3 regions of the Brevibacillus sp. RS1.1 genome follow, and region 3 is predicted to be linked to each of the others. Evidence: a T-box and tRNA genes for the amino acid it is inferred to sense, from the RefSeq annotation. Region 3 holds a T-box; the other regions hold tRNA genes.

Region 1 (10,961 bases), on a different contig from region 3:
CAGCTCTCCATCAAGAAAACGAGCAGGGTCATAGGCCAAAGCCTTGGTTGCAAAGCGAACGAGTCGAATACTCTTCACACTCAATAGCGTGCTGATCAGCTTGATTAAGTCAGAAGTTTTACGGAAGGAAGCAGGGTCTCCACCGGTAAAGAGGACATTATCGATGTACGGATGGGCTTCCAAATACTGCACTGCCCTTTCTGCCTTGTCCATAATATTGGTGTATCCAATATCTTCATGGCGGATTTCGTTCACTTTGTAGCAGAACTGGCAGTTGGCAATACAAAAGTCGTCGATGTGAAGCAATAATGTCTTTTTGTACTTGTGTTGCAGGAATGCTGTTTCATCCTGACGATACGACTTGTTTCCATACGGATCAAAACGGCCTTTATAGGGTTTCACTCCCGGTGGAGGAAGCACGATATTGATCATCTGGGTACGATAAGGCTCTGATTGACTTGCTATCAACTCGGCATAATAGCGAGTCACCTTGAATGGCATATAAGACTGCTCCAGCAATGCACCGCGTTCTTCCTTTTCTGCTTCTGTAAAGCCGACAATTGTTGCGAACTCCTCAAACCCCTTTTTTCCCATTAGTACCTTGACACTCAATGTAATCCCTCCTGTCATTCATTAAACACTCGTCATTTTTGGCTTCTCGGAAAACTTGGTCAAGCATGAGATTCGCTTCTTAACCAAACAGCAAATCCAGCTCTTTTTGCGTCAATTCCACCTCTTCAAAATCCGATGGCGTAAATTCAGGGACCTCCTGATGGCAGCAATGATCAATGAGCTGCTCCAATTCATTGATAAACAACGTAAGTACCTTCTCCATGGTCTCCTCGCTATACTTGCGCAAGCTGTACGTAACAGAAACCTGAAGTTCTCCTTGGCGAATGAGAGCAGCCACGTCAAGCAATGCTGTCAAATGATTACCCACTCCGGCATCAACCGCCAAGTTTCCTCCCATGAGAACCAGCTCATCACTCAGTTGATTATCCACGGATCCCAGATAATTGAATCGAACATGGGATTTTTCCACTGCCGCGAGCAAATCAGGTTTTAGCCAGCCAAACCCAAGCCCCCCCATCGGAATCTGGCGCAACTTCTCCTTTACCCCTTTTAGGTGATCGGTCCGATTGGATGGATTCGTTTCAAACAAAACAGGATACATGCTAGTAAACCATCCTACTGTTCTGGTTACGTTCATCGTGTGAATAGAAGACTCACGCCCATGCGACTCCATTACCAGCAAGAGACGCTCCCTATCAAACACATCACTCAGTGTCCGAGTAAGTGCTGCAACCAATAGGTCTTGGGGACCCGTATTAAACATTCGGTTGGCCGTTGTCAACAGTCGCGACGTCATCTCGGCTGAAAGTGTGCGAGTAGATGTAGCGCTGTATTCTACCAAGTCTTCGCCAAAATCGAAGTCAGTCGGTAGCTGGTCTTCCGGGATGGAAAACATGTCCCAATATGCTTTTTCTTTGCTTGCTTGAGTCGACTGGTAATAGGCGGAGACTTCCTTGATCCACGCTTGCATCGAATGCGTTTTATCTGGTAAAACAATCGGCTCATTACGTTTCAGACTGGTCAAGGCGCTCATCAAATCTTCCAGGAGAATCCTCCAGGAGACGCCGTCCACAACAAGATGATGGGCCGTCAGAAACAATCGCTGAGGTCGATCCGGTCCCAATTCAAAGAGACAACCGGTAAACAGTATTGATTCTTCCAACTTGAAGCTAACAGCACAATCTCTCATCGCCTCAAGCATTCTTCTCTCCTGTTCTTCTTGCGGTACGGAAGAAAGGTCAACGTAAGATACTGACACTCGATTGGTTAGGTGGCGCTCATTGTAAAAGAGCTTCCCCTCTTTTGCCGAGTAATTGAGTCGCAAACAATCGTGATGACTAACCAGTGCTGACAGACTCGCCTCAAACTCCTCCAGCGTTACTTTTTCCTTGCTTTCGAGGAGCAACGACTGGTTCCAATGATCAGCATTGCGGAACTGTTGTGACAAAAACCAAGAAACAATGGGAGATGAAGGCAACTCGCCCGTACACGGCTCTTGTGGGATCTGTTCCACTCCCCAACTCCAGTCACTTCTCGCTTTTAGTTCTGCAATCGTGTCATAAATCAAGATGTCTCTAACCGGAATCTTGATTCCCCGCTGATGCAAGCGATAAGAAACCTGAATCGCTTTGATCGAGTCCCCCCCTAGCTGGGAAAACGGGTCCTGTAAACCAAATGGTGAATGACCGAGCACGTCCTCATACACTTCAACCAATAGCTTGTCAAACTCGTCACGAGGACTTGTTTCATCCTCCGCACCTTTTCGCTCCATGACAGGTTCGGGAAGCTGTTTTCGATCAACTTTGCCATTTGAGGTCAGCGGAAATTGTTCAAGCTGTACGATTTGTGAAGGGATCATGTAAGCGGGCAATCGACTTGCCAGTTCTTCGCGGAGCTCTTTTTCCCGGAAAGATGTTTCCGTGATCAAATAAGCACAAAGGTACTTACGCCCCCACGTATCCATGCGATCAATCACCACTGCCTCACGCACAGAAGCATGACCAAGTAGCTGCTGTTCAATTTCACCCAACTCAATGCGGTATCCATGAATCTTCACCTGATAGTCAGCTCGCCCCAAATACTCCATGACTCCATTGGGACGATAGCGAACCAGATCGCCTGTCTTGTACATCACTTTCCTTGGCCGAAACGGATCGGGTAGGAAACGCTCTTGGGTCAATTCCTCGCGGTTAAGATACCCCCGTGCCACACTATCTCCTGAGATGAATAGCTCTCCTGTCGATCCGATTGGGATTGGCTTCCCATATGAATCCAAAATATAGAGCTGCACGTTACTAATAGGATGTCCAATCGGTACAGATCCTTCGACATCGGTCACTGGATCGTATTGATAGATCATGCATCCGACTACTGTCTCGGTAGGGCCATACTCATTGAGAATTTCGATTTGTCCGTTCCATTTCGCATGAATGGCCTCAGCCAGACTCACCTTCAAGTCTTCGCCGCCCACTATCACTCTCTTTACCGTAGTAGAAGGCAGAGCGATCTCTTGCAGCAAAAACAGATGGGCAGGTGTCAGCTTTACAACATGAGAGCGTCCGTCACTAAAGATGCGCGATAACACAAACTCTGAATCGGAGTGAGGATAAATAACCATCCGATTTCCCTTTACCAGCGGGCAGAAAATGGACGTAACCGTCAAATCAAATGCCAGTGAGGAATACAGAGCAAACGCTTCTTCAGGACAAGAGAGATAGCGGTCTTTCGCCCACGAAATATAGTTGACCAACCCTCGATGAGTAACCATGACTCCCTTCGGATTTCCAGTAGAACCTGATGTATAAATGACATAAGCCAAATCATCTGGCTGATTGACCGATTCCAGGATTGCCCCATCATTTCGATACAAGGACGAATCACCGAGCTCCAGAATTGATTTGGACCACGAAATATCCTCTGATCGCGACGTGTGACGAAGCAACAGATCCGCTCTAGAATCAGACAGCAGGTATTCAATACGCTGTGAAGGGAGCTGAGGATCAATCGGAAGGTATGCCCCGCCAGCTTTTAGAACAGCCAACAGTCCGATGATCATCTCTGGCGAATGATCTGCTAGCAACGCCACAATTACGCCAGGACCAACTCCTCGGTTTCGCAACGACTGAGCGAGTCGATTCACTTGATCCTGCAGTTCCTGGAATGTCAGCGTGCGCCCCTCTGACTCCAATGCAATTCCTTGTGGCGAGCGCATTACCTGCTCTTCAAACAACTGGACAACCGTCTTCTCGCTGGGATAGGAAGCTGCAGTATCGTTCCATGTATTGAGCTGTAGCGCCAGCTCTTCGTCAGCAAGGAAGTTCAGATTGGATAGCGGTCCTTCTGGATTCGAGATCATCTGATTGAGAAGCCGCACGAGATGATCAGCTATTCGGTCAATATCTTCTTCCGTGTACTCGGCGATCTTATAATCCAATTCCAGCGTCAATTGTTCATCTGTAGCCCACTCCCTGATAATGACTTGGAGCGAATACAACTGGTGTCCGTTGTAAAACTCCTCATTCGTCACGGGGTATCCGCCAAGGGTGAAGGGCAGCTGCGTGCTGTAATAATTCACACAAATCTGAAACAGGCTGTCATAGCCATGTTTCTTCAATTCCAACTCTTGAGCCAGCAAATCGTACGGATATTTCTGATGAAAAAAACAGGAAGTCAATTCCCTGTTGACATATTTAACATAATCGAAGGCATCCATTTCCATCGGAACTGCCAGACGAAAAGGCATGGTGCTGGTAAACATCCCGAATATTTTGCGCTCCACTTTGCCTGAACGGTTTAACAGCGGCGTACCGATCACGATTTCTTCTTGCCTCGTACAACGCTGAAGGTAAAGACTGACGAGAGCTACAAACACGGAATTTAGCGAGCATTTCATCTGTTCCGCAAACTGGCGTATTCTTGTCGAATCTTCCTTGTTAAATGCATAGACTTTGCGCTTGCCTTCGGTAGTATCTGTTGCCTTTTGTAAGGTCGTGATTACGGGCAAGCTCTGAAACTTGTCCCGCCAGTAGCGCTTGTCCTTTTCAAATCTCTCAGACTGAGCATAGGCATGCTCCCTGTCGACAAAAGCTTGATAAGCGTGTTCATCTCCTACATGAACGGTACCGCCTGCCAACAACGTGTCATAATAGTGAGCAATTTGTTCTGTCATGATTGAGATGGACCAGCCATCAGCAATCAAATGGTGCAGCTTTACAAAATACCCTGCTTCCTCGTCACTCAGTTGGATCAGACAAAAGTAGAACAGAGGCTCTTGTCCGATTGAAAACGGCTTTGTAAACAAAGCTTGCAGGACTTGTCTGCACCGATCAGGGGCATTCGGTTCCTGACTGAAATCAAACACCTGCAATGGCTGCGGTTCGTACTCTCCAACAAACTGAAGGACTGTCTCTTCCTCCTGATAGTTGAGTCGCAAGGTATCGTTCTTTTGAATGAACAGGTGAATGGCCGCTTCCAGTACATCCAGCTTCACCTTTCCTTGAACTCGCACCATCCCCCCTAACGTATGGATAGGAAGCTGTGGATGTAATTTTTCCGTATACCAGATACGCTTTTGTGGATGACTTAAAGGATAACCGACCTTCCATTGCTTCTTATCCTGGCGCAAAGAATATCCCCCTTTCTGAATTGTGTAGATGTAATCACAACTCAGGCATGGTAAAAAATCAAATCGGTTACAAATACTTCCAGTTTCAACTATATAGATGACTCTTCTATAGTGTCAAATGAATTTTCCATAAATTGTTATTTCTGAAAATTGAGCTAATTCTTTCCCTCTTTCCCTTCCTCTGGTGCTGCATAGATTTAGAAAAAAATTTGTGCACTCTATTGATTTTGACTTTCTTTTCACGTAGGATAAAATGTAATATATTGACAAAATAATAAATCCCCGGAAGGATGAATGTGATTAGATGCCTGTGACACTTCGTGAAGTAACGTTGGAAAACTGGGAAGAGTGTATTGAACTGGAACCTACTCCCGAACAGAGCGAGTTTGTTGCCCCAAACCTTTACTCCATCGCTGAATCAAAGTTTCAAACTACATTTGTTCCTTTGGCCATATACCATGATGACACGATGGTTGGCTTTGTCATGTATGGGCTTGACCCCGACGACGGAAATTACTGGATTTACAGACTCTTAATTGATGCGAAGTACCAACGACTAGGCTATGGACGTACTGCCATTTCACAAGTCATTGAGATCCTGAAAGCAAAGGAAGATTGTCAAAAAATTGTCATTGGCTATGCCCCAGCCAATGTCGCAGCCGAAAACCTTTACGCTTCGCTCGGATTTCAAAAGAATGGAATGGTTTTGTTCGGCGAGACGATTGCAGAATTGAACTTTTAAGCGAGTTTTCATTACCCAAAAATGAAACACCGGCGACCTAAGACCTGAAAACCAAGTCTTAGACTCGCCGCTGTTTGAATTGTTTCCCGTATAGTAAAAAGCACACCATCCATGTGTCTGTAAACATCATGGTTAGTGTGCATTCGTTTTTGATATGGTGCCGGTGAAGGGACTTGAACCCCCACGGTTTCCCTCACGATTTTGAGTCGCGCGCGTCTGCCATTCCGCCACACCGGCAAGTGAACTATGAATAAATTAGCACATCATCGATAGAAAATCAATGGTGGGGAGAGACGGATTCGAACCGCCGAACCCGGAGGGAGCAGATTTACAGTCTGCCGTGTTTAGCCACTTCACTATCTCCCCACAATATGTGCTGTCTATCTTCTGCTTTTCTCTTCAACCAGAAGCGACATTTATTAATTTATCATGAACTTTGTTTGACGTCAACATATTATTTTGATTAACTCTCTTTTTTCGCCAAGATCTCTTGTGCCCACTCGTGAAAGACGCGCAGTGCTTCATCTACTTCTTGAAAGGTTGCTTCTCCCTCACAGGAGTATTCCGGGAAGTCAAGTATACGGTTTTTGCGAATCTTCACTTGCCCTTCTTCACATTTTATCTCCAAGAAGTAGGGAACAGCTTCATCTATTCCATAACTGTTTTCTAAAAACTCGTAGGTACGTACCCACTCCAAAATTCGAACTTCCGATGCTTTTAAGCGTAGCACCTGCTCCAAGGACATAATCGTTTCATTCCCGTAGTAATACATGTTATTCAGCCCTTCTGCATGAAAATGGACGGAGCCGTGACTCCGCCCTGTTATGGATGTGATAGATTAAATCGAGGAAAGTAGCTCTCTTAGTTCTTTGACAATCACTTGCTGGTAGCCAGTTCCTTCTCCATACTGCTCGAGCATTTCGGCACGCGCTACTTTAATCTTGTCTTCATAATCCGTGGCGTTTCGGTCCGGATTTTGTTGTTTGAATGCCGTCATGACAGCTTGGACATGCTTTGGTCGTGGTCCCCATTTTGCCAGAACATGTCCACCCGTGTCTGCGAAAATAACAACAGGGATCGCCCGACCGCCCATCGTAAGAAACTCATCCATGAGATCGAGGTGTTCTTCCATCACCATAATTTCCACTGGCATGTCTGTTTCTTTCAAGGCATGCAAGACGACTGGCAAGTTGCGAACGACGTCGCCACACCATTCCGCAGCCAAAATCAAGCATCTGAGGTCATCACGATGCTGGAGAGAAGCAAAAAACGCACGGTCTTGTTCATCCTCCCATGAAAATGCATCCGACCAGTTTTGGTATGTATCCTGATTTTTCGTCATGCTTTCCACAAACACTTGTGGCTTAAGCCCCGTACGGAATTTATGTGCTACATTTGCCCCCATCTTTTCTCCTCCTTTTGTATCGCTGGCCTATTCTTGGTTTTTATTCGCTGCTTCGTTTGCTTCCTTTTCTTGATTAGCCAGCTCCATCATTTTTTGCAACAAAATATGCTGCGGCATGTGCATGAGGCGTTCCAAGGGTACCTGAAGTGCTTCCGCCAGTTTGACTGCCGTTTCCGGTGATATTTGTAATGGACGCATTTTTGCTCCTTTCCCTTGCTTTCATCAGTCCCTTCAGTATAATACACGGTTGTTAAAGCTGCCAGCATGCAAGCTATAAGTAGGTCTTTACATAACTAATATTCCCTTAATTTCTTAGGTAGTTGACTAAATATAAGTTCAACTAGTTCTCCAAGTGGTGCCCACTCCTCATCAGGTTCACACCACCACCGAATTTCAATTTTATTGAATCCTCTATTTACTTTTAGTATGAAAGAATGTCCATCTAGTCCCATACTATATCTTTGAGGAATAATACTAATCTTTGACTCACAAAGTATCTCCTCTATTTTTTCTGCTATACTTAGCTCAATTGGGACTTCTAACACTTCATATGGCTCCATGAATGAAAACGTAGCATACCTAATCGAATATTTTAATTTATCTTCTGATTCCTTTGTATGTCCAAGATGTAAATATATTTCATGAAAACTTGATGGTGAAAATAACAGTTCAAGCATTATAGAAAAATTTGGCTTAGACAACGCTTTGTATTGCTCAGACAAAATCATAGAATTCTGCATCCTTTATATTACTCTCCCTCTCTGGCTTCTCTAGCCTTCTTCAAATCGCATTACCCACTCCTTTTTATGGTTGCTCTTCTTCATTGCTTATTTCAATACTAGCTACCTTGTCTCCTTTTAATAGCACTCTTAACGATGGATAAAAATTATAATAGAATGCAACGTCTATATTTTGCTTTTCGATGTGCCACAATGGAAAAGGCGTAGAGTTTAATATTCCTTTACTTGTTGTCTCCCCTGTCCACATTCCCCCACTCCTAACTCCTCATAAAAACTGAAAAAAGAGCCACCCATAGGCAGCTCCAATTTGGAGACAGGCTGTAGATCCCTTCTCACTTTGAAGGGAATCTCTCTCGTGAACAGAAGATTTCGCTCATAGAAAAAGACAAGCTATTGCTTTTGCTTAGTGAGAATGCATGGTACACCAAAGCCGATCGCGCCGGGCTGGGACATCTGTTCCAGATATGCCAACCCTCGTGCACATTGCTGTTTGCATACTTGACATGTATGGGACGTTACGATTCTTAGCTGTACTTGATTGGGATGCTGTCGTGTATTCTTCTTCTTTACCTTTTTGCCCTTGGCCATCCGTTTTCCTCCCTTTGCCCTAGATCACTCCAGTCTATGAAGGAGAACACCACTGCTCTTTAGGCAAGCATACAAAATCAAGATCTTCACCTGCAAAATGGGCCTTGTCATACGTGTCACAAATAGAAAAAGCCGCCGGAGAATTCTCCCCCAGCGACTTATGTGCCTTCCTTATGGCTTTGGACTTAACAACTGGCGCAGTTCCAGTTCCAGTGTAGGAGCATCAACCATGCCGATGATCTTTTTTCGTACGATCCCATCCGCGTCAATCAAGTAAGTCGTTGGGAATGCCATCACCTTGTAACGGTTCGACACAGTTCCAGCGACGTCCATCGGTATCGGAAATGTCAGCTTATAGTTGGTGACGAAGGCCATGGCTGCTTCCGGGCTGTCATTGCTCGTGACGTTCACACCATACAGATCAACCTGTCCGCCGTATTTTTCATAGACTTTTTGTAAATCAGGCGCTTCCAGCTTGCATGGTCCACACCAGGAAGCCCAAAAATTCAAGACCAATGGTTTCGCCCTTTTACCTTCTACCTTGTACGTCTGCTGATCCAATCCTGTCAGTGTAAAATGAGGAGCCGCAAAGCCAACTTCTGGTTTTTGAACCTCTGCTACGATTGCGGCTGTTTCTTGAGGCTTTTCCCAAACAGCAAGTCCGACCCCCAATAATACGATCACCGCGAGCAACAGCTTTTTCATTTTGTCACCTCTGCCCTACTGAGTTAGAATCCCGTAAAGCCTCCGTACATTTGAATGAGAACGCGTGTAATATCCGTCAGTTTATCTGTATACAGAAGAATACCGAACAAAATCATAATGGCTCCTCCGATTTTCATAAACAGGTCGGAATACTTCACAATCGCTTTCACCTTACTGATGAAGAATGTCATGACAAAAAATGGAATGGCGAAACCAAGTGTATACGCCAATGTGTAAGCCAAGGCGCTTGAAGGATTGGATACACCCATGACGATAATGCCAGAAAGAATGGGTCCCACACAAGGTGTCCATCCAGCTGCATACGTCATTCCCACCAGTATGGACCCAGTATACCCCAATGGCCTCGATTTTAAATCGATTTTAAAAGAACGCATCATCCAATCCATTTTAAACACGCCAAGCATAACAAAGCCAATAACAGCAAGCAAAATACCGCCCAATTGACGAATCAAATCCTGCTGGTCGGTGAACAAGCTTCCGATCCAAGAGGTAGACAGTCCCAGCGCAACGAAAATGATCGAAAACCCGACAATGAAGAAAAAGGTATGCAAGAAGGCTTCCTTGCGAAAAACTGCTCTCCCTTTCTTTACTTCATCAATCGTTACTCCAGTTATGTAAGACAAAAAGGACGGATAAAGCGGCAGGCAGCAAGGAGAAATAAACGAGAGAAAACCTGCTGCAAAAGCCACAAACACAGTAATATCGCCAGTCATATGTACCTCCGCTGGGTATTTTATCCACTATCTTCTCATTGTATCGAATCTTTGCCCCCTTCAAAAGTAGCAATGACACTTTGTCTTAAATCCGTGACAATTTCCTTTTCATAATTAGATAGAAAAAGATAGCTCATGATTCGCTCTGTATCCATAATATGGCCGAGTAGTTCCATTGTACACAAAAAAGAGACGGATGTACTCCGTCCCTTTCTTGCTACTCTTTTTCTTACTGAATCGTAACTTTTCCGCCATCTTGGAGCAATGTTTGCCCTTTTACCACGATCTTATCGCCGGCAGACAAGCCTGTCAAAATTTCGATCTGATCACTGGAGGATTTGCCCGTAGTGACCTCGACTTGTTTGGCAATGTCACCTTCCAGCTTGAATACATACTGTTTGCCATCGCGATCAAAAACGGCACCGCGCGTTACAACGATCGATTTTGCTCCGCTTTCCCCAACCGATGGGAAGATCACATTCACAACCATATCGGACTTCAGCTCATTGGATGGGTTTGGAATCGTAATCTCCACTGGGTATGCCTTGAGCTGCGAATCCATGACTGGACTCATCGCCGTTACTTTTGCATCAATCGTTTTTCCTGTCGATTGTACGTTTACTTTTACGGTTGTTCCTACTTTTATTTTTGTAATATCAGCTTCAGACAGATTTGCTTTTACCAGAAGTGGGTTCGTGTTAACGACAACCACAACCGGCTGCTGACCTGCCATTTGACCAACTGCACCGCTTACGCTGGAAATATATCCGTTGATCGGAGACGTCACAGTCGCATTCGCCAATTGCTCACGAGCATTTTGCAGACTTACTTGTGCTTGCTGCACAGATGC
Region 2 (10,961 bases), on a different contig from region 3:
AGATCCGCAATTGACGATGAAGATCGGGCAACGCTTTGCCGAGTTGTTCGCTGGTGAAAACATTACAAAAGTCGTGACGATTGAGGCAAGTGGAATTCATTTTGCTATGGCAACTTCCTTTGCTTTGGGTGTTCCCTTTATCTATGCGAAAAAGAAAAAAGCTGTCACGCTGACAGAGGAAGTATATTCTGCTCCTGTTCATTCCTTTACCCGTCAGGAAACGTACCAAATCAGTGTTTCCCGTCAGTATTTGTCCAAAGAAGACCGCGTATTGATTGTCGATGACTTCTTGGCTACGGGAGCTGCTCTGGTAGGGCTTACGAATATTGTCAAAGATGCCGGTGCTCATCTCGTTGGAGTGGGCGCTGTTATTGAAAAAAGCTTCCAGGAGGGCCGCGGTCTCTTGGAGCAAGCTGGCGTACGAATCGAATCATTGGCACGTATTGAATCGATGTCACCAGAAGGCATTCATTTTATTGAAGAAGAGCCTGCTCGCGTATAATCAAAAAATCAATAGGAGGTAAGGGTTCACTCATGCTAGCCAAACATAAAATTGTTACTTTGGGCTTACAGCACATTCTTGCCATGTATGCAGGAGCCGTCGTCGTACCGTTGATTATCGGTGGTGCTTTGAATCTGACTCCTATGCAAATCGCTTATTTGATTGCTGCTGACCTTTTCACATGCGGAATCGCGACGCTCTTGCAAGTTCTTGGTACACGTTATACGGGGATTCGCCTTCCTGTTGTGCTAGGCTGTACGTTCACAGCAGTAGGACCGATCATTGCGATTGCGTCTACGAGTAATCTAGCGACCGCTTACGGTGCCATCATCATATCGGGTATATTCGTTGTCTTGGCAGCTCCACTGTTTGGCAAGCTGCTGCGCTTTTTCCCAACCGTGGTACAAGGTTCAGTTGTTACGATCATTGGACTGTCGCTCATTCCCGTTGCGATGAACAACGCGGCTGGCGGACAAGGCATGCCGGACTTTGGACAACCGCACAATTTGCTTTTGGCTTTAGGAACGTTGGTTATCATTTTGCTTATTAATCGTTTCTTTACCGGATTTATTCGTGCGATTTCTGTTCTGCTCGGCTTGATTGTCGGTACGGCTGTCGCTTACACGATGGGGATGGTCAGCTTCGCGAATGTTGCGGAAGCCTCTTGGTTTAGCGTGGTTGAACCGTTTTACTTCGGTACACCACAGTTCAGTATTGTTGCCATTGTTACCATGATTCTCGTCAATATCATCAGTATGGCTGAGTCCACTGGTGTTTACTTTGCACTCGGTAAAGTGACCAATACAAAAGTGACGGATCATGATGTTGTCAAAGGATTGCGCGGAGAAGGTGTCGCAATCGTACTGGGTGGCATTTTCAACGCATTCCCTTACACGGCTTTTTCGCAAAACGTCGGTCTGGTTTCCTTGACTGGCATTAAATCGCGCGATGTGATGATTGGTGCCGGTGGAATCCTGGTCGTTCTCGGATTACTGCCAAAGCTGGCTGCTTTGACAACGGTCATTCCTAACGCGGTATTGGGTGGGGCCATGATCGCTATGTTCGGGATGGTTGTTGCATCAGGTATCAATATTCTATCCCAGGTTGACCTGAGCAAAAACGAAAATCTGCTGATCGCTGCTTGCAGTATCGCTGTTGGACTAGGCTCTGCTGCGGTTCCGACGATGTTCGATCAACTGCCTACGTTGGCAAAAATGATGCTGCAAAATGGTATCGTGACAGGTTCCTTGACGGCAGTCATCTTGAATATCTTGCTTGTTCATACGAATAAAAAAGCATCTCAGACTGCTCCAACAAATGTAACTGTTTCGGAAGCGTCTTAACATCATCAGATAATGAACCGTCGTTTCCTGGTTAGACAGGAGGTGGCGGTTTTCTTTTATCGTGGCTGCGGTGGGGAGAAGAATATTTCCAGTCTAGGCTCCAGGCTCCGTCCCGCTGGGGGGGTGAGACTGTCCGCTCCGAAGGGATTCGCGGGGAAACGCAAAAGTGGTAGCCGCTTCGTAGCACGGACACGGTTGCGTTTCTTTTGCCCGCGAATCCCTTCTCCGCTCGGTAGGACTCCACAAGTCGCTACGTCTGGAAATATTCTTCTCTGTCGTAACTTCTTACATTCTTCAATCTTTTAAGTCGTGAAAAGATCGGTAAACACGAAAAGCTCGTAGAGGAAACAGGAGAAAAAAGCAAAGATCTTAGGGAAGCCGACCGAGGCGCAATGAAAAAAAGAGAAACAAGCCCTTAGCGTCCACCTCTGAGACACCTCCTGAATGGACGACTTTGGACGCGGGTTTCGCTTTTTTTCATGGAGCCGGACAGTCAATCCCCCAGCGGGTGGCCCTAGAATCTGAGCGTTTTCTCCTGTTTCCTCCCCGGCACTACAGCAACAACTCAAGCTCTCTAAATATGCAGCTGCGGTGGGGAGAAGAATATTCCCAGTCTAAGCTCAGTGCTCCGTCCCGCTGAGGGTTGGGACTGTCCGCTCCGAAGGGATTCGCGGGGAAACGCAAAAGTGGTAGTCGCTACGTAGCACGGGCACGGTTGCGTTTCTGTTGCCCGCGAATCCCTTCTCCGCTAAGTAGGACTCCACAAGTCGCTACGTCTGGAAATATTCTTCTCTGTCGTAACTGATCACATTCTTCAATCTTTTAAGTCGTGAAAAGATCGGTAAACACGGAAAGCTCGTAGAGGAAACAGGAGAAAAAAGCGAAGATCTTAGGGACGCCGACCGAGGCGCAATGAAAAAAAGAGAAACAAGCCCTTAGCGTCCACCTCTGAGACACCCCCTGAATGGACCACTTTGGACGCGGGTTTCGCTTTTTTTCATGGAGCCGGGCAGTCAATTCCACAGCGGGTGGCCCTAGAATCTGAGCGTTTTCTCCTGTTTCCTCCCAGCACTACAGCTGGAATAACGTGCTTTTTCAAATACGCAAAAAAGGCTTCCCCGCAATGACAAGCGTCCAACAGTGCTGGCCAAGTTTTACATACGATGACCATGTAAAACAAACTTACCTCCAGAAAGGAAGGGGTGCCATGGCAACCTTTCAGGAAGCGCTCCTGGCCAAGAAGCATTTGGTCAAAAGGTGGAAGCGGATGCCGGGCGTAATTGGCATCGGGATTGGCTACGCAAACGGTAAAAACAAAAAAGGCGGCGCCTGTATTGTGATGTATACCGTCAATGCAAGTGCCGCCGTGAAGAAGAGCTGCCCGAGTTGCGTCCTTGTCAAAAGACAAGTGGCGACAGCCCATGTATCCGTTCCTGTTCGCACCGTAACCTCTGGACGGTGCCATTGTCATCCTGCTGTACGTCCTTCTGCAACGAATTATCGCAGTAGAATCAGACCTGTGATCGCTGGATATAGCATCGGTTACCAAGGGGCATCCGGAACGGCTGGGTTAATCGTTGCCCGAGGAGGCCAACGGTTCGTGTTGAGCAACAATCACGTCTTGAATCGTAACAATACGAGCGGCTATACCGAGACCATCCAGCCAGGTGGAGCCGACGGTGGCCGTTCGGGAAGAGATCGAATCGGACGCCTGTATCGGTATGTTCGACTTCGGAGAAATGCAGGTAATCGAATGGATGCAGCGCTTAGCATCCCTACTTCCAATCGACTCCTTGCCCCTCGTTATGCAACCGTGGGCAGAGTACCAGGTGTGATTCGCTCGTATGGTATCGGGCGCAGATTGAAAAAGGTGGGCCGTTCATCGGGGCTGGCATGGGGAACGGTCGAATCGATTCACACCGATATTGATGTCAGTTACGGGAACTACGGAGGACTGGGGACCATTCGTTTTCAGAACCAGACAGTCATCAGAAGTACGGTTCCCATCTCCTTGCCGGGAGATTCCGGCTCTGTTTGGCTGACTGCGAGCAATTACGCGGCAGCTGTGAATTTTGCTGGTTCAGCCAATGGGAGGCTCTCCATTTCGTATCCGGTTGTCTGGGCATTGCAAGCGTTTGGCGTGGGGATAGCAAGAGCAACAGAGAGAGCAGGCAGGTCAGTTGCCAAAGCAAAAAGGGTCGGGCGAACCAACACACGTACTAGACCGCTATCTCCCGCAGAGTTAAATCGTGTCCAAACAAAAAAAGCTGCCTCCAAAAGGCAGCCGGGCAAGCGAAAGAAAAGTAGATAATAGCATTAGGATACTTCTTTTGCGAGCTGATCCAGTACGCTGAGAATGCGTTGTGAGATATCTTCTAGCGTATCAAACGTAGCTTCTGCTTCCTCTAGTTTTCCTTGCTTGACGAGGTGGTAAATCCGCCGAACCGTTTCGTGGAACTGGCGATGAGGCGCTTCTAATTGCTTGAAAGAGGGCAAGGTGCTCAAGGATGGATTGTTCAGGGCCTCGTCATACCAAATCCCCAAGCGGCATTGATGATGGTCCACGAGTTCTTTTTCATCAATGTGGTGATACCCAAGCATGAAGTTGTACAGCCACCATTTCCATAAGAGATGGTCGGTTTTGACGATTCGCAAGTAATGCTTGGTCTTAAAGTGGCTCGTTTGTGTGATGCTCAGCTTGTGTAGGCTGTTAATGCCAGCCCCAACATTATAGACGTTTTTACCCACATTCGAGACGTGCGAAGAGACCTGCTCCATATTCGTCAGGACTTGCGATATGCGCATTGAAATGTCATCTGTGGCAGCAGACTGCTCTTGTGCCAATGCGGCGATGTGTCCGGTGGAATGCCCGACAGTCTCAATATTTTGCACAATATCTCCTAATATCCCAATGGCATCGCGTGTCTGAATCACTTTATCGTTAAAATGGTCGCTCATGAGAGTGGCCGTTTCTTTTACCTGGACAGCTTCATTCTGAACATTGTTGATTGTGGCAGTAATGCTTTGAACGGATTGCTTGGTCTGCTCGGCGAGCTTTCGTACTTCATCTGCCACGATAGCAAAGCCTCTCCCGTGTTCGTTGGCACGCGCTGCCTCAATCGACGCATTCAATGCAAGAAGATTGGTTTGATCGGCAATATTGCGGATGACTTGGACGACCTGAGAAACTTCTGCAATGGATGTCATTAATTGCGAGGTTTTTGCTTGCATCTCTTGGAATTCATCTGCCATGGAAAGAAAGCTGGTTAATGAATCTTGGATAATATCCTTGCCCATTGTTGCTTGCTCGATTGTCGTGGAAGCACTCTCTGCGACAGAGACGGCAGATTGAGCCACTTTTTGCACAGATTCGCTTAGCTGCTCAGCAGCAGACCCCACATTGCCAGCTTCCTCAGTTGTATCCTCAAGCGTGTCCAGCACATGCTTGAATTTATCGATCTGAATCACCAATTCCAGAACTTCGCCCAGGCGATCAATGACTTTGTAATCATTGTCCTCCTGATACGATTGGAGGACGATTTGCGAATCAAGCGTGATGATCTTCATGAGCGCCAACAGGACAGAAGATAATTCCTGGGGACGTTTCGAATAGGTATTGACGATAGCGGGAATCAAATATTCATAGACCCGCAAGTAAGAGCCCGTATACCATTCTGGCGCAAGTCCAATTTTGCTATGGACCTCTCCGATTTTCTTGCGCCCGGCTACATAGGCATCGTCTAGCTTGGCGTGTGGAAGCGATTGCAAATAGTGACGAAAGGATACGGCCAATCCATCAACCGTCGTATGCGTTTCGACGATCTGCATAAGATGGGAGTATTGGCGAAGCATGTGGTAATGACGCTCTGTAATGGCCTCTAGGTGTTCTGTTAGGAGTGGTTCAATTTGTTTCAGCCGATCAAGGTCTGTTTGATTCATTTGCAAAAAATGAATTTTCCCCGTTAGCTGATCGGACATTTGGACATCGCTTTTTTGAATTGAGGCAGTAACGGTTTGGGCGCCACGCTTACCAAACATAAAATCCCTCCATAATGTTTACGAAAAACGGGCCTATTCATAAGGGAATAGGCCATAAGTGTTTTATCGATTATAGCATTCACGTATGGAGTTGAATCTTTAGAACTATTGTGATTTTGTGAAAAGTATATTAAGAAATGGTCAATGTCATCGATTATTCAAAAAAGGTCATGTGATGCTTTTCGTCCCGGTAGTAAGCGAGACGGTCCTGGAGAGTGCCTGTATGTAATTCGAACTTATGCCCATCAGGGTCGGTGAAATAAATGGAGCGCTTATCCCGCTCTGAGCGATCCCGTCCATGCAAAATGGTCACGCCATGCTTTTCCAAGTGAGCATACCACTCATCAAATGACTCTTCTGTAATAGTGAAGGCCATGTGTGTATAGGAGTGAGCAATTTCATTGCGTGGGATGTCGGGTTCCTCATTCAGTGCCAACCAGTAGCCATTTAAGTCAAAGTAAGCCAGCTTGCGACCTCGTACTAGTGGTTTGGCGTGCAGGACATCCCGGTAAAAACAAAAAGATTTCTCCAGATCTGAGACAGAGAAAAGCAAATGATTCAATCCTTGAAGTTGCGGCAATATTTCCCCCACCTTTTTAGCAATCATCTCAATTGCTATTGTATGGGGAAAACAGGCAAACCACCAGTCTAATCCGGGTCTGCCTGCCATTTGGTTAGGATTGACTTTGTTGAGCTTGCGCTTGGGTTTGCAGCGTGGATTGGACCTGGGACACCATTGTTTGCGCTTGGGCAATTTCCTGAGACGCTTGCTTCAAGGCTTCTTCGGCGAGCTGTGGATTGGCAGCAGATTGCTCGATTGCTTGCGTAATCATATTTTTTGCCAGCGTGGTGGCTACCTCTGCTTTTTTAAGCGAGTCCGTGTTAATTTGGCTAGGCATTGCTATACCTCCTGCGGTTTTGGGTGATCAGAACACCGTATTAATTTGCCCTGCACGCAACGGTTTATGTATATAGGTAAGCGTCCAACCATTTTCTTCCCGTGATGCATAATCTGACAGGGGGAGGGACGTCAGATGAAAAAGCAATGGGTGCAGGTCATTCGATTGGCAGAGCAAGCATTCTTTACGATTATCTTTTCAGCGCATAAGCGAGTGGGGGATCGCGGAATCATTTTGCCAAAACGGTTCAATTCCAAGGTGAAAATTCGCCGTTTCCTGCAAAAATTCATGACCCCTTGTCTGGCAAATCGAGTGATCGGCAATCTTGATTTGCGGCGAATAAACGGACGACTCGCGATCCCGGTAGGGGATACGATAGGGGCTCCACCAATTGTAAAATCACAGGTCCTGTCCTCGGGCAGCAGGTGTGCGACGCTTGTGGTATGGTTTGCCTTCGATCCAAGCGATCGATTTTTCCGTGTGTACCAGTTGAAAAAGCTTTCGAATGGGCGCTGGATTGTTGTAGGGCGTCATCCGCTGGACTATCCGTTTAATCTACCGCAGGATTTCTTGAAACGACAAATACCTTGTGGAAAAGCCTGTGCATCATGGAGAGGGAAATGAAACACTAGGAAAAAATGACTATATTCCAAAAAAATCCGGTATTGCTATTGGTTCAATTTGCCTGTATAGTATGTAAGTGTTGCGATACTTATCGGAAATTGTCGAATGAGAGAAGGTCCGATATGGTTGGCAATCGGGAAGTAGCTCAGCTTGGTAGAGTACTTGGCTTGGGACCAAGGGGTCGCAGGTTCGAATCCTGTCTTCCCGACCATGTTTTCTTTTGAATAGGCCGGTATGGCGGAATTGGCAGACGCGCGCGACTCAAAATCGTGAGGGAAACCGTGGGGGTTCAAGTCCCTCTACCGGCACCAGCAATCTATACATATGGTTTTCGTTATAAGGTGGGGAACAGTGAGTAGGCCTGTTTCTCACTTTTTTTATTATACCGAGGATAGATAGGCAGCATGCTTGATCCATGTACCTGCTGTCTTTTCCTTTTGTACCTGCTACAATAGCGTAGTATAGAAGGAAATGGAGGCGAGAACGTTGAGACTTGCAGGAAAACAAGTGGTTTGCTTCGTCGAAAGTGAATTTGAGGATCTCGAGCTCTGGTATCCGGTGATGAGACTGCGAGAGGAAGGCGCTACCGTCCATTTCGTCGGTCCGAAGGCGAATCACGTCTATATAGGGAAGTACGGTGTACCATGTGAGGCTGACAAAGCGATGGGAGAGGTCAATCCTGCCGACTATGCAGGCGTACTCGTTCCAGGAGGGTGGGCACCTGACAAGCTGCGCCGCTATCCGGAAGTGCTGTCGTTTGTGGTTGCGATGCACGAGGCGAAAAAACCGATTGGACACATTTGCCATGCGGGTTGGGTGCTTGCCTCCGCAAAAATTTTGCGCGGGGTAACGACGACATCGACGCCAGGCATTAAAGATGATATGGAGAATGCAGGAGCGATTTGGGTAGATGAAGAGGTCGTGGTAGACGGTCACATTGTAGGTTCCCGTAGACCGCCTGACCTCCCTGCGTACGCCAAAGCATTTGCTGATTTGCTGGCACTACAATAGGAAATGATGAAAAGGGCTTGCTCGGATTGACGGGTAAGTCCTTTCATGAAAGAAACGCTAACCTAGTAGGGGGTGATAGGGTGTTCAATAATCGGGAGTTACTCCCAAAAGAAAATCAAAATCAGAGGCCAAGCAGCAAAAATCTATCTGACAATGTGCTTCCCCCACAAAATTCCCACCGAAACATGCCACCCGTTTTACAACTCGCCAAAAAAGTAGGAAACAAGGCAATGACGCAACTCCTGCAAAATCAAAAGCAACCTCGAATGCCACTCATCCAAAGAAAACTCAAACAAGAGAATCTCAATAAAATGAAAGCGGATCATCCAGATGCATACCAACAAAAAGATTTTGAAGAAGCCGTTGGAGATGACGGGAAGTTTACGGATGTGCAAGCAGACAAAGGACTTCCTACTTTTTGGGGGATGTTAAAGGAAGTATTCGGGGAAAAAAATTTGAATGCAGAGATATTTGCCAAAACAAAAAACGAATTGGGAGATACATGCGACCGTCCTCATTCTGTTACCGCTCTTATTACAAAAAGTGCCTCTAAAAATGACCGTGAAGGCTTAAAGGTGGTAACAGCCATCGGAAATCTTGGAAAAGAAGAGATTTTCATACGGGAAGGCGCGATTAGCGGGTTATTGGCCAGCTACGAGGGAGGTCATTTGGTTGGCTATCAGATCCTCAGAGGACAAGGAGGCGATCAAGAATGGAATGTAGCCCCGCAGGATACAAAAAATAATAAAGAATCCTACAATAATACAATCGAGGAAATGCTTCGTGAAGCGAGAATTGGAACAAAGTACGAGTACACGGTAGAAGTAAAATACGATCAATTGAACTTCAGTGTAGACCAGGATCAGCTCTTGAAATTGGGGATCTTGAAAAAAATAGACGCGGATAAACCATGGGAAATTCAGCTACCTGTCAGAATACCGTTCAAATGGGAGGCCAAGGCAGAGATGCTCAACAATGGGCAATTTGGTCGTCCGACGGCAGGAGATTCGTCCTATGATCAATATTCAGAAAATATGGACGAAGGTAATCTAGATTATACGGAGAGCGACTATACGGCGAGATACCATTTATGGTATTCCGTCAATCGAGGAGAAGACAAAGATTATACGCCCGGTGATTTGGAGGATACGAAGGGCGTTACAGGTGTTCGTTTTTCCATGCATCAAGCCTTGATGTCAGATCATGCGAAAAATAAAGACCCGATAGCATGGAAAGGAAGGGAAAGGGTAGCGGACTACGGGAGTGTACAAGACGGATTGGTGGCAGAGTCTGCGGGTATTCGAAAAGCGATTGACATCATGTATGAGAAAAACAGACAAGATTTTCTCGAGTTTGAAGCCATGGAGGATGCAGATCAACCAGAGGACTTTGAGCTAGTTCCCGCTGTTGTGATGGACAAAATGGTTGACGAAGAATATAGAAGTTGTTTTATCAAAGAGTTGCGGGATGCAAAGATTGGTAAGCAATACGATGAGCTGAAATATGCAAATGAAAATTATTTGGAATCTTTTTCTATGAAGGATGATGACTTGAAAAGCTTGCAGCTTGAAAAGGATCATCTGAAAGACATCGAAACAAAAATGAACGCAAAAGATATAAGCCCAGACCTGCTGAAGGAATGCAAAGCCATGCTCCAAAAGCAAAGCCGCGTTATACGAGTCATCCTCAATCATAGACGGGAAAGAATGGCGTATTCAAAGATCGTCAAAAAAACACGTCCCATCTATAAAAGAAAATGGGAAAGGTCGGTCAAAAAATCGATTGCCGCGCATGAAAGATTTAAAATCTTGAAGAAGAAAAGCAGAAAAACGGTGAGTGATGAAAAAAATTTACGAGACTTCGAGTGGAACAAAAACAGTTGCAGGCGAGTTGAGACATTTGACGGATTTTTGAAAGACAAAATCGATTTGCGCACAATTGATACAGAATGAGAGAAACACCAAGCCGAAACATGGTACATTTCGGCTTGGTGTTTTATGAACCGGAGTTATTCCGTTTCTTCCACGGCGGATCGCCTAACTCATGAATTTTGTTATTGATTTTAAAAAAAAGATAGGGAATCAAAAACGCCATGATCGTCCCTGCGAAGGTCAAATAAGGAGGAACTACGCCTAAAAATTTGAGCATGGGATCACCTGTTGTTTTGACGTTCGGTACGGTTGATTGCACCGATATTGCGTAAATAGACTTTTGCTTGAACTTTTATTTCGCTTTTTTCATACAGATGCTGCCCTGATTCCCAATCCTGCCGAATCTTTTTCCATAGCGAAAAATAATTCTGCTTCAGATAGTTGCCAAGCTTGATGACATCCACTTTCATCTGCTTATGGACCTTCCTGATGGTATCATTACTCATTCGCTCGATTTCTTCGGCAAACACTTGTTCAAGCTTTTTCATCGCAGTGTTATTCAGTGAATCCATTGTGGCGTAAGACTCAGCCAATGTGCCTTCACATTCGATCGTTATTGTAAATTTCATGTGTTGCCGATCACGTAAATCTACTTCAATGGTATGCTTGATCC
Region 3 (10,961 bases):
TTTAATTGCAATCGCCCCCAGCCAAAACAACGGAATAGAAAACCATAAAAACAAAAATAGTTTTCTTGGTAACGCTATCTTACACAGGATGAGAGTGCAATGCAAGTGGTGATCATGCTTTTTGTTTTGCAACCAAGTGGTCGATTATGGTATAGTAAGTGCCGAAATCGCGGTTGATTGCTTCACATCATTTGGAGGTGCCCCGTGTTTTTAGAGAAGCTGATGCCTAGTCAGTTCGTCGAATCAATCCATCACATTGACATAGATCAATTGAAACGAAATAACATCCGTGCGGTGATTACAGACTTGGATAATACCTTGGTGGAATGGGACAGGCCACATGCAACCGAGGAGGTCATCAACTGGCTTGCTCGCATGCATGAGGCAGGCATACAGGTCACTGTTGTCTCCAACAACAACAAGGAGCGTGTAGACCGCTTCTGTGCCCCATTAAATCTCGGGTTTATTTATGCGGCCAAAAAGCCGACAAACCGTGCCTTTCTGCAGGCAGTGCGGCAGATGAATGTAACCATCGCTGAGACTGTTGTCATTGGCGATCAATTGTTTACCGATGTGCTGGGAGGAAATCGATTAGGATTTCATACGATCCTAGTTGTTCCTGTAGCCCAGACGGATGGTTTTTGGACGCGCTTTAATCGTCAGATGGAGCGTGTGGCCCTTATTTGGATGGAGAGGAAAGGAATGGTTTCGTGGAGGAGAAAAGCATGACGGAACAATCGCATGGCTCTTGTGCTGGATGTGGGATTGCCATTCAGACAGCAGATGCAAAAAAGCCTGGCTATGCACCTGAATCCGCGCTTGGCAGAAAGGTAATCATTTGCCAGCGCTGTTATCGCATCAAGCATTATAATGAAGTAGCTCCCGTAGGAATGGGCGATGACGACTTCCTCAAGATTTTGGATGGCATCGGTTCTACGGAGTCTCTTGTCGTAATGGTAGTCGATATCTTTGACTTCCAAGGCTCCTGGCTCAAGGGTTTGCCACGTTTTGTCGGGAAGAATCCGATTTTGCTCGTGGGTAACAAGGTTGATCTGCTGCCGAGAAACATCAACCTGAACCGTGTACGCAACTGGATGCAGCACGAAGCAAAAGAACGCGGACTGCGCCCGGAGGATGTCGTACTGATCAGCGCGCAAAAAGGGCTTCATATCGATGAATTGTTGAATCGCATTGGAGAGCTGCGCAAAGGCCGTGATGTATACATTGTCGGTGTGACCAACGTAGGAAAGTCGACGATGATCAACCGCATCTTGCATGACTACGGTGCGGCTGAGCTGGAGATTACCACTTCGCCATTCCCTGGTACGACACTGGACAAAATCGAGATTCCGCTCGAGGATGGCCGCTCCATTTTTGATACGCCGGGAATCATTAATCGCGACCAGATTGGACATATGGTATCCCCGACTGATCTGAGAAAGATTACCCCGACCAGCCGGATTAACTCCAAGGTGTATCAGCTCGATGATGGGCAATCGCTCTTTTTGGGTGGTTTAGCCCGTATCGACTTCGTACGCGGAGAGAGACAGCCGTTCATCGTCTATGTCGACAACGATCTGTACATCCACCGGACGAAGCTGGAGAAAGCAGACGAAGTGATGCAAAAGCACCATGGAACCTTGCTGGTGCCGCCAACAGGGGAGGAAGCTGCGAAAGCACTTCCACCATTTGTGAAGCACACCTTTAAAATCAACAAGTCCACCATGACCACTGACATCGTAATTTCCGGTTTGGGCTGGGTCAGCATCCAAGGAAAACACGAAGCGAGTGTTGTCGTGCATGCACCTAAAGGCGTAAGTGTTGGGATGCGCAAAGGGCTGATCTAGCTTAAACAAGAAAAGTCGAGTTAGCCTTGCCCCTTGCCATATGCTATAGAGAGACGTCCGGGGAGGAAAAGCTCCATGATTACAAGCAAAACACAACTGGTTGGCCTGTTTGGGCATCCAGTTTCCCACTCACAATCACCGATGATGCACAATACAGCTTTTTTAGAGACCGGGTTGGGATTTGCCTATGCTGCGTTCGATGTGGAACCGGAAAATCTGGAAGATGCAGTCGCGGGTATTCGCGCGTTAGGCCTGAAGGGGATTAACGTCACGATTCCCCACAAAGTCGCTATCATGCCGATGCTGGATGAAATCGATCCGCTTGCCAAACGAATCGGTGCCGTTAATACCGTCGTTTCTCGTGATGGACGCTTGATCGGCTATAACACAGATGGTATGGGCTATGTTCGTTCGCTTGTGGAAGAGACGGGAATCGTTCTTGAAAAGCAAGTGGTAACCATGGTAGGGGCTGGAGGCGCTGCGCGAGCTGTGGCGTTTACCTTGGCTGAACAAGGAGTCAAGGAAATTCGCATTATCAATCGTTCCCGGGAAAGAGCTGCGGTATTGGCTGAGCATGTCGGAACGATTGTACCTACGAAAATCGTAGAACAAGGCGAAGGGGAAGCAGCTATCGCGGACTCTTCGTTGTTGATCAATACGACATCGATCGGAATGCTGCCAAACGTGCAGGAGACACCTGTGCCAGCAGAGTGGCTTCATTCCGGTTTAACCGTTAGCGATCTGATTTATAACCCGCTCGAAACACGTCTGCTCAAAGAAGCGCGTGCTATAGGAGCCACTGTTCATTCCGGAATCGGCATGTTTGTGAATCAAGGTGCACTGGCATTCGAGCTGTGGACGGGCGAGCAAGCACCAACTGGGGTTATGCGTGAGGTCGTCTTGCAACAATTAAAGAAAACAACCTGATTGGCAGGATATAAAAGGAGGCATTGCCGATGTTGACCGGCAAGCAAAAGCGCTTTTTGCGCGCAGAAGCACATCATCTCACCCCTATTTTCCAAGTTGGAAAAGGTGGAGTAAACGAAAATATGATCACGCAGATCAAAGAAGCGTTGGAAGTACGTGAATTGATCAAGGTAGCGATTTTGCAAAACAATAATGACGATAAACATCAAGTGGCTGAAGATCTCGCTGCAGGTGCTGGAGCAGAGCTTGTGCAGTTGATTGGCCATACAGTTGTCTTGTACAAAGAGTCTCGGGAGAACAAGACGATCAAGCTTCCGTAAGTGACCTGCATGCAATGAGACAGCCAATCAAGCAAGTAGGGATCATGGGAGGAACGTTTGACCCGATTCATTGTGGGCACTTGCTGGCGGCCGAACAAGCCAGAGAGCAAGCGGGCCTGGATGAAATCTGGTTTATGCCTACACACGTTCCACCACACAAAGAAAGAGAGAGTCTGACGCTGGCGCATCACCGCTTGCAAATGGTTCAGCTGGCCGTGTCTGATCACGAGGTGTTTCGTGTTACAGATGTAGAGTTCGAAAGAAAAGGGCCATCGTACACCTATGATACGATGACTCAGCTCATTAGGCAGTTCCCGGATTGCCGGTTTTCCTTTATCATGGGGGGAGATATGGTAAAAATCTTGCCCAAATGGTACCAGTACCAAGAGCTGATTCATATGGTACGCTTTATAGGTCTAGCGAGACCAGGAACCGAACTGGACCTAAAATCGAGCGAGGACGTCACATATGTGGAGATGCCTGTTTGGGACATATCCTCCACGATGATTCGCGAGAAGGCAGCTGCCAGGAAAAGCATCCGTTATCTTGTGCCTGATGCCGTGGAGCGCTATATAAAGGAGAACCGAATCTATGAGACTTTTGGATAATCGGGAAGAGCTTCTCGTTCGCGTACGGCAACAAATGCATGAAAAACGCTACAATCACACGCTAGGGGTGGCTGCGTCGGCTCGCGAGCTGGCAGAGAGATTCGGGGCTGATCCTGACAAAGCCGAGCTTGCTGGTCTGTTGCACGATTACTGCAAGTGCTGGCCTGTGGAAAAAATGTTTGAGATTCTCGTTCGCCACGATATGCCTACAGAGCTTTTGGAAGGGGAAAAAGAGCTGTGGCACGCCTTTGCAGCAGCGATCGTGATCCAGACTGACCTAGGTGTAACGGATGCAGATATTTTACAAGCTGTTCGCTACCATACGACGGGGCGAGCTGGCATGTCCCTGTTAGAAAAAGTCGTCTGTGTGGCAGACTATATAGAACCAAACCGGGTTTACCCCGGTGTCGATTTTATTCGCGCCAAAGCCATGCATGATTTGGATGCCGCCCTGGCACTTGCCTTGGGAGGCACCATTCAATTTTTGATAGAGAAGCAAAAGACAGTTTTCCCGTTGACATTGACGGCCTATAACGATTTGGTTTCCCGCAAAGGGAGAGAAGGAGGGTTTTGATGGTTAAAACAGTAGAAGATTTGGCCCAGTTGGTTGTGAAGGCAGCAGAGGACAAAAAAGCAGAGAACTTGAAGGTGCTCGATATTAGAAAGCTGTCTGTGATCGCAGACTATTTCATGATTTGCCACGGAAACAACGAGCGTCAAGTACAGGCAATTGTTCGCGAAATTCGTGACCAAGCCCACAAAAACGGCTTTGACGTCCGCGGTATCGAGGGAGCAGATGAAGGTCGCTGGGTACTGGTTGATCTGGGCGATATCGTCATTCACGTTTTCCATCGCGAAGATCGCGAGTTTTACAACCTGGAGCGCCTGTGGAAGGACGCAGAGGAAGTTTCCTTCAGCGCACAAGGGTAAGGACAGATGGCATACGCACATATGGCCGCTGTATATGACAGGCTGATGGCGGATACTCCTTATGACCAGTGGCTCGATTGGGTCGAGCGTCATTGGAAAAAAGGAGAGAAGCCTGTGCGGGTCATTGATCTTGGCTGTGGGACTGGCACGATTGCGATCCCACTCGCCAAGCGGGGATACCGTGTTACGGGAGTGGATCTCTCAACAGAAATGCTTGCAATCGCCTATGACAAAATGAGGCAGGAGCAAGTAGAAGTAGCGTGGGTGGAACAGGATATGCGGGAGCTGTCCTTGCCAGAAGCGGATGCGGTCATCTCCTTGTGTGATTCATTGAGCTATCTTACAGAGGAAGCGGATGTGCAGGAAACGTTCAAACGCGTTTTCGCCCATCTCGCGCCTGGTGGGAGCTTTCTGTTTGATGTGCATAGCCCGTACAAGATGCTGCACATTTTCGGAGACGAGACGTTCACACATGTAGAAGATGAAGTTTCGTACATTTGGCAATGTTTTTGCGACCCACTGCGACTAGAGGTAGAGCATCAGTTAACGTTTTTCATTCGTCAGCCAAACGGATTGTACGAGCGGATGGAAGAGGAGCATTGGCAAAGGGCTTATCAGCCTGTCCAACTGATGCGCTGGCTGACAGATGCTGGCTTCACAGATATCATCATCACCGCTGATTACTCAGATTTGCCACCACAAGAAGCGAGTGAGCGCCTATTTTTCTCAGCCCGCAAGCCGAAAAGTTTGACATGATTGGTTCGGATTGACTATAATGGCGTTATAACTACAGATTTCGACGCGTTTAAGAGGAATAGTAGGAATCGGATTCGAGCATTCACAGAGAGTTGACGGATGGTGCAAGTCAACCCGGATCTATCTGAACTCACCTCCCAGCACTTGCCCCCAAGGTCATCCAAGTCATGACTGCGTAAGGGTGAGCGGCTTATCCCCGATACGGATGAAACAAGTGGGTGAATGCTTGTCATTTGCCAATCTGGGTGGTACCGCGGGAATGTAAACAACCTCTCGTCCCTTTCGCAAGAGCGATCTGGGATGTGAGGTTTTCTTTAATTTTTACCTATTTTAAGATGGGAGTGCTTTACCATGGTATTCAGTCATCGTAATGTCGAAAAGAAGTGGCAGCAATATTGGGAGCAGAACAAGACCTTCAAAACCTCCGAGGATGAAGGCAAGAAAAAGTTTTACGCACTCGACATGTTCCCGTATCCATCTGGAGCTGGCCTGCACGTAGGACATCCGGAAGGCTATACGGCTACTGATATTTTGTCCCGCATGAAGCGGATGCAAGGATATAACGTTCTCCATCCAATGGGCTGGGATGCGTTTGGTTTGCCAGCGGAGCAATACGCCCTCGATACAGGAAACGATCCGGCGGAATTCACCGAGCACAATATCAACACCTTCCGTCGCCAAATTAAGTCGCTCGGATTTTCCTACGACTGGGATCGTGAAATCAACACAACTGATCCGCATTACTACAAGTGGACACAATGGATTTTTACGAAGCTGTATGAGCACGGCTTGGCTTATATTGACGAGGTAGCTGTAAACTGGTGCCCTGCTTTGGGAACGGTTTTAGCGAACGAAGAAGTGATTGATGGAAAAAGTGAGCGTGGCGGACACCCAGTAGAACGCCGCCCAATGAAGCAATGGGTCTTGAAAATTACTGCGTATGCGGAAAGACTGCTCGCTGACCTGGATGAACTGGATTGGCCAGAGAGCATCAAGGAAATGCAACGCAACTGGATCGGCCGTTCTGAAGGGGCAGAAGTAACCTTTGGTATCGAAGGTCATGATGAATCCTTTACCGTCTTTACGACTCGTCCAGACACTCTTTACGGGGCAACCTATGCGGTACTGGCTCCTGAGCACAAGCTGGTTGAACAAATTACCGTACCAGCTCAAAAAGAAGCAGTAGAAGCGTACCTGGATCAAGCAAAGCGCAAGAGCGATTTGGAGCGTACTGATCTGGCAAAAGAAAAGACAGGAGTATTTACTGGAGCGTATGCGATCAACCCGGTTAACGGCGAGCGTCTGCCAATCTGGATTGCAGATTACGTGCTGATTAGCTACGGAACAGGCTCCATCATGGCGGTTCCAGCGCACGATGAACGCGACTATGAGTTCGCGAAAACATTCGATCTGCCAATCAAGCAAGTCATCGCTGGTGGCGATATCTCCAAAGAAGCGTATGCAGGCGACGGAGAGCACATTAACTCCGGCATGCTCGATGGTTTGAACAAAGAACAGGCTATCAGCAAAATGATTGAGTGGCTGGAAGCAGAAGGCAAAGGAAATCGCAAGGTAACGTACCGTCTGCGCGACTGGCTGTTCAGCCGTCAACGCTACTGGGGTGAACCAATTCCGATTCTCCACCTGGAAGATGGCACGATGAAAGTCGTTCCAGAATCCGAATTACCAATCATGTTGCCAAAAACAAAAGAAATCAAACCATCCGGTACAGGTGAATCGCCATTGGCAAACATCGCGGAGTGGGTCAACACTGTCGATTCGGAAACAGGCATGAAAGCACGCCGTGAGACAAACACGATGCCGCAATGGGCGGGTAGCTGCTGGTACTTCCTGCGCTTCATCGATCCACACAATGACAAGGCATTGGCTGATCCAGACAAACTGAAAGAATGGCTTCCAATCGACATTTACATTGGTGGTGCAGAGCATGCGGTACTGCACTTGCTCTACTCTCGTTTCTGGCACAAGTTCCTGTACGATATCGGTGTCGTACCTACAAAGGAACCGTTCCAAAAGCTGTTTAACCAAGGGATGATCCTGGGTGAAAACAACGAGAAAATGAGTAAGTCCAAAGGCAACGTCGTAAACCCAGACGATATCATCGACAGCCATGGTGCCGATACACTGCGCATGTACGAAATGTTCATGGGACCACTGGATGCTTCGATCGCTTGGTCGACAAAAGGCTTGGATGGCGCACGCCGCTTCCTGGATCGCGTATATCGTCTGTTTGTGGGTGATAACGGTGAGCTGAACGAAAAAATCGTGGAAACCTCCAACGTAGCTGGCATGGAGCGTGTGTACCACCAGACTGTGAAAAAAGTAACAGAAGACTACGAGGGCCTGCGTTTCAATACAGGTATCTCTCAGTTGATGGTATTCGTAAACGAAGCGTACAAAGCAGAAGTTCTGCCGAAGAAATTCATGGAGGACTTTGTAAAAATGCTGTCTCCAATCGCTCCGCACTTGGGTGAAGAGCTGTGGGAAAAACTCGGTCACAGCGAGAGCGTGGCATACGCAGAATGGCCTACGTATGACGAGGCGAAGCTGGTTGAAGACGAGGTAGAAATCGTCCTGCAAATTAACGGCAAAAACAAAGAAAAGCTGCTCATCGCTTCTGATTCGACGAAAGAACAGATGGAAGAGATGGCGAAAAACAACGAGATGATTAACGAACTGATCGAAGGAAAAACGATCGTCAAAGTCATCGCTGTTCCAGGCAAACTGGTAAATATCGTCGTTCGTTAAGAAAAGGGCGACAAGAAATAAGAAGAGGAGTGGAACCTGAGAGTGACAGGTATCCACTCCTTTTTTCGTCAATCCACGCTTACGACGTCATACGCTAATGCGGCTGATTGTTCAAATTTCGTGCAACCAGTTCCTGATCCTCGGCAAATTTCGCTTGTGTGCGGCGAAATACTTGGGCGAAAAGACCAGGAATACTGTCTTGCAAAGGAATCAGTCCTTCCCCAGTAATTCCTCCGGGCACGCAGACCCTTTTTTGGAGAGTAGGGAGGGTGAACGCTTCTTCCCGTAAAAGATCTGCGATCCCAATTAGCATTTGCGTAGTCATGTAGGTAGCAGCTTCTGCGGAAATACCCGTTTCTTCAACAGCTTCTTGAATCATTTGCTGCAAAATATAGCTGATAAACGCTGGCCCACAACTGACAATGTCAGAAGTAATTCGTAAAAAAGGCTCTGAAATCTCAACAGGGGAGCTAATGTGCGCAAACAGACTTCGTATGAATTGACGCTGTTCCTCTTGGATTCGTGATCCGAATTCACATAAGCTAACACCACTCATGACGGCATTTGTTATAGAAGGAACGACTCGGGCAACGGCACAAGGAACTTGAGACTCCAAATCCGCAAGCTTGATCGGACTGGTGATCGTAATCAATAGGTGGTCTGGCGTTAAGGCAGGAGCGATTTGTTCAAGCATCACGCTATATTCCAGTGGCTTGACGCACAGCACGATCGTTGTAGCTTCTTTGACCAAATCGGCATTGCTGTGCGCGACAATGAGCCCAGGATGTTTTTCTGCCAGTTGCTGCGCCTTCGCAGGGGTTCTGTTGCTGATAATGACATGACCAGGTGTCAGCGCCTTGGCTGACAGCAATGATTCAATCAAGATACTGCCCATGCTGCCCGTACCAATGAACCCAATTCTATTCATGGGCATACCTCCCTCCGATATTCTTCTCCCATTCTATGTAGGAGCACCTATGATCATGACCGGATCTCATTGTACCACCAGCCGATCCTTTATCCGTGCAAACATCTTCTCGCCAATTCCCTCAATCTGTTTCAGGTCATCCGCTGAACGAAATGGTCCTTGTTTTGACCGGTAATCCACGATTGCCTTTGCACGAGCTTCTCCAATTCCGGGAAGGCTCATGAGCTCATCGGCAGTTGCCGTGTTGAGGTTTATGACTGAAGAGGCACCAGTGGTGGATACGCTTGCAGCGGATTGTACAAGGCCAATGGATGAGGAGACTGGTGCGGTTGCCCCTTTAGCCGGGATGACAAGAGCAGCTCCATCTGCGAGTGGCGCTGCCAAATTGATCTGTACCAGGTCAGCATCAGGAAGTGCTCCTCCTGCTTTTTCGATGGCAGTTGCGACACGCGTACCTGGTTCAAATTGGTATAAACCGGGGTTTTTCACTTGCCCTTTCACATCGACATAGAGAGGAGGGGGGAGTGGTTCCTTATCCTTATCTTTTTCTTGCGTTGCTTTTACTGGCTTGGCAGGTTGAGCAGCAACTGAATCATCTGTTCGTTCTTTTGTTTCAACATCTGATGCTGCATAAGCTGGAGTATGCAACGGTAGTTCGGCAGTCTTATGCGATTGGTCGCGTTGATAGAGCCAATAGCTACAACCGACAAACAGAACAGCCGCAGTCAGCAAGAGGATACGGCGATAACGCTCCCACCATTCCAACAACATAACAAAAAACCCTCCCGTCCTTCACGTAGCGATACGTTCATAGAGAGAACTTGTTCTCTATAAACGATGCTACGAAAAGTAAGAGAGGGTCTGCAAATCTATTTAGTCTGTTTTCGCTGTTAGCCGATATGCTGCAGCGAAGAATTTTTCTTGCGGCGAAGGTCTACATTCGGGCTGACATAAGGCTCAAAATTGTGCTTTTGCTCAATGAAGATCTGATGCCACAGCATGAAGACCAGGATCGTCCAGATTTTGCGGCTGTAATCCGCATTGCCTTCACGGTGTTCATCGAGCATGTAGAGCACATAGGCCTTATTGATCAAATTATCCACCTTGGATTCAAAAATGATCTCTTTTGCCCATTTGTAAAATTCGTTTTTGAGCCAATGACGAGTCGGAACAGGGAAGCCCAGCTTCTTTCTCGATTGGATCTCAGGTGGTAAGAAGTCTTTCATCGCTTCACGAAGCACGTGCTTGGTCGTGCCGTTGGCAATTTTGTACTTGGTTGGAATGGTAGCGGCGAATTCAAATACCTTCAGATCAATGAAAGGCACTCGCAACTCCAAAGAATTGGCCATCGTCATCTTGTCGGCCTTCATCAAAATGTTGCCTCTGAGCCAAGTGTGAATGTCCAAGTATTGCATCTTGGTCACATCATCATATTCGGAAGCGCGTTTGTAAATCTCTTCTGTAATGGTGAAAGGAGATACATACGATTCCGAACGGGTAATATCCTCCATGACGACGCGCTTTTTCATCTCTTCGCTGAAAATCAGCGCGTTTCCGAAGAAGCGCTGCTCAACCGTTTTCGACCCGCGGATGAGGAAGTTCTTCCCTTTTACCTGATCAGGGAGGCGTTCTGCCATGTATCCGATGGATTGCCGCATCCAGCCAGGCATTCCGGAAAACATTTTGAGAGAATGAGGCTCTCTGTAAATATTGTATCCGCCAAAAAATTCATCTGCACCTTCACCGGACAATACAACGGTTACGTGTTCACTCGCCATCTGTGCTACGAAATAGAGCAAGATGGCAGATGGGTCTGCTACCGGTTCGTCCTGATGCCAGATCAGTCTTGGCAATTCATCCATGTACTGCTTGGCGT

The links. The T-box of region 3 lies ahead of leuS (leucine--tRNA ligase). A T-box ahead of a tRNA ligase gene usually reads a tRNA of that ligase, here a tRNA-Leu.
Region 1: it encodes a tRNA-Leu, which carries the amino acid that the T-box ahead of leuS (leucine--tRNA ligase) is inferred to sense. The anticodon was not compared.
Region 2: it encodes a tRNA-Leu, which carries the amino acid that the T-box ahead of leuS (leucine--tRNA ligase) is inferred to sense. The anticodon was not compared.

The regions. Positions count from the first base shown of each region.
Region 1 is NZ_JABSVA010000001.1:288,502-299,462, forward strand. It holds gene HP570_RS01165 (lysine 2,3-aminomutase) at 1-612, opposite strand, end outside; gene edeP (edeine non-ribosomal peptide synthetase EdeP) at 692-5,197, opposite strand; gene edeQ (edeine self-resistance N-acetyltransferase EdeQ) at 5,502-5,939, shown strand; tRNA gene HP570_RS01180 (tRNA-Leu) at 6,095-6,176, opposite strand; tRNA gene HP570_RS01185 (tRNA-Tyr) at 6,221-6,305, opposite strand; gene HP570_RS01190 (hypothetical protein) at 6,403-6,711, opposite strand; gene HP570_RS01195 (thioredoxin family protein) at 6,778-7,344, opposite strand; gene HP570_RS01200 (YycC family protein) at 7,372-7,542, opposite strand; gene HP570_RS01205 (hypothetical protein) at 7,638-8,072, opposite strand; gene HP570_RS01210 (hypothetical protein) at 8,149-8,331, opposite strand; gene HP570_RS01215 (hypothetical protein) at 8,475-8,672, opposite strand; gene HP570_RS01220 (TlpA family protein disulfide reductase) at 8,844-9,377, opposite strand; gene HP570_RS01225 (cytochrome c biogenesis CcdA family protein) at 9,401-10,111, opposite strand; gene HP570_RS01230 (efflux RND transporter periplasmic adaptor subunit) at 10,341-10,961, opposite strand, start outside.
Region 2 is NZ_JABSVA010000007.1:154,256-165,216, reverse strand. It holds gene HP570_RS21625 (xanthine phosphoribosyltransferase) at 1-502, shown strand, start outside; gene HP570_RS21620 (nucleobase:cation symporter-2 family protein) at 535-1,845, shown strand; gene HP570_RS21615 (chymotrypsin family serine protease) at 3,053-4,156, shown strand; gene HP570_RS21610 (protoglobin domain-containing protein) at 4,162-5,883, opposite strand; gene fosB (metallothiol transferase FosB) at 6,038-6,490, opposite strand; gene HP570_RS21600 (hypothetical protein) at 6,558-6,782, opposite strand; gene HP570_RS21595 (hypothetical protein) at 6,918-7,406, shown strand; tRNA gene HP570_RS21590 (tRNA-Pro) at 7,541-7,617, shown strand; tRNA gene HP570_RS21585 (tRNA-Leu) at 7,635-7,717, shown strand; gene HP570_RS21580 (type 1 glutamine amidotransferase domain-containing protein) at 7,893-8,417, shown strand; gene HP570_RS21575 (hypothetical protein) at 8,498-10,369, shown strand; gene HP570_RS21570 (hypothetical protein) at 10,413-10,565, opposite strand; gene HP570_RS21565 (Ger(x)C family spore germination protein) at 10,570-10,961, opposite strand, start outside.
Region 3 is NZ_JABSVA010000002.1:88,936-99,896, reverse strand. It holds gene HP570_RS06020 (YqeG family HAD IIIA-type phosphatase) at 205-729, shown strand; gene yqeH (ribosome biogenesis GTPase YqeH) at 726-1,847, shown strand; gene HP570_RS06010 (shikimate dehydrogenase) at 1,923-2,774, shown strand; gene yhbY (ribosome assembly RNA-binding protein YhbY) at 2,804-3,094, shown strand; gene HP570_RS06000 (nicotinate-nucleotide adenylyltransferase) at 3,109-3,702, shown strand; gene yqeK (bis(5'-nucleosyl)-tetraphosphatase (symmetrical) YqeK) at 3,686-4,276, shown strand; gene rsfS (ribosome silencing factor) at 4,276-4,632, shown strand; gene HP570_RS05985 (class I SAM-dependent DNA methyltransferase) at 4,639-5,388, shown strand; T-box leader at 5,428-5,672, shown strand; gene leuS (leucine--tRNA ligase) at 5,740-8,157, shown strand; gene comER (late competence protein ComER) at 8,252-9,085, opposite strand; gene HP570_RS05970 (ComEA family DNA-binding protein) at 9,152-9,856, opposite strand; gene asnB (asparagine synthase (glutamine-hydrolyzing)) at 9,976-10,961, opposite strand, start outside.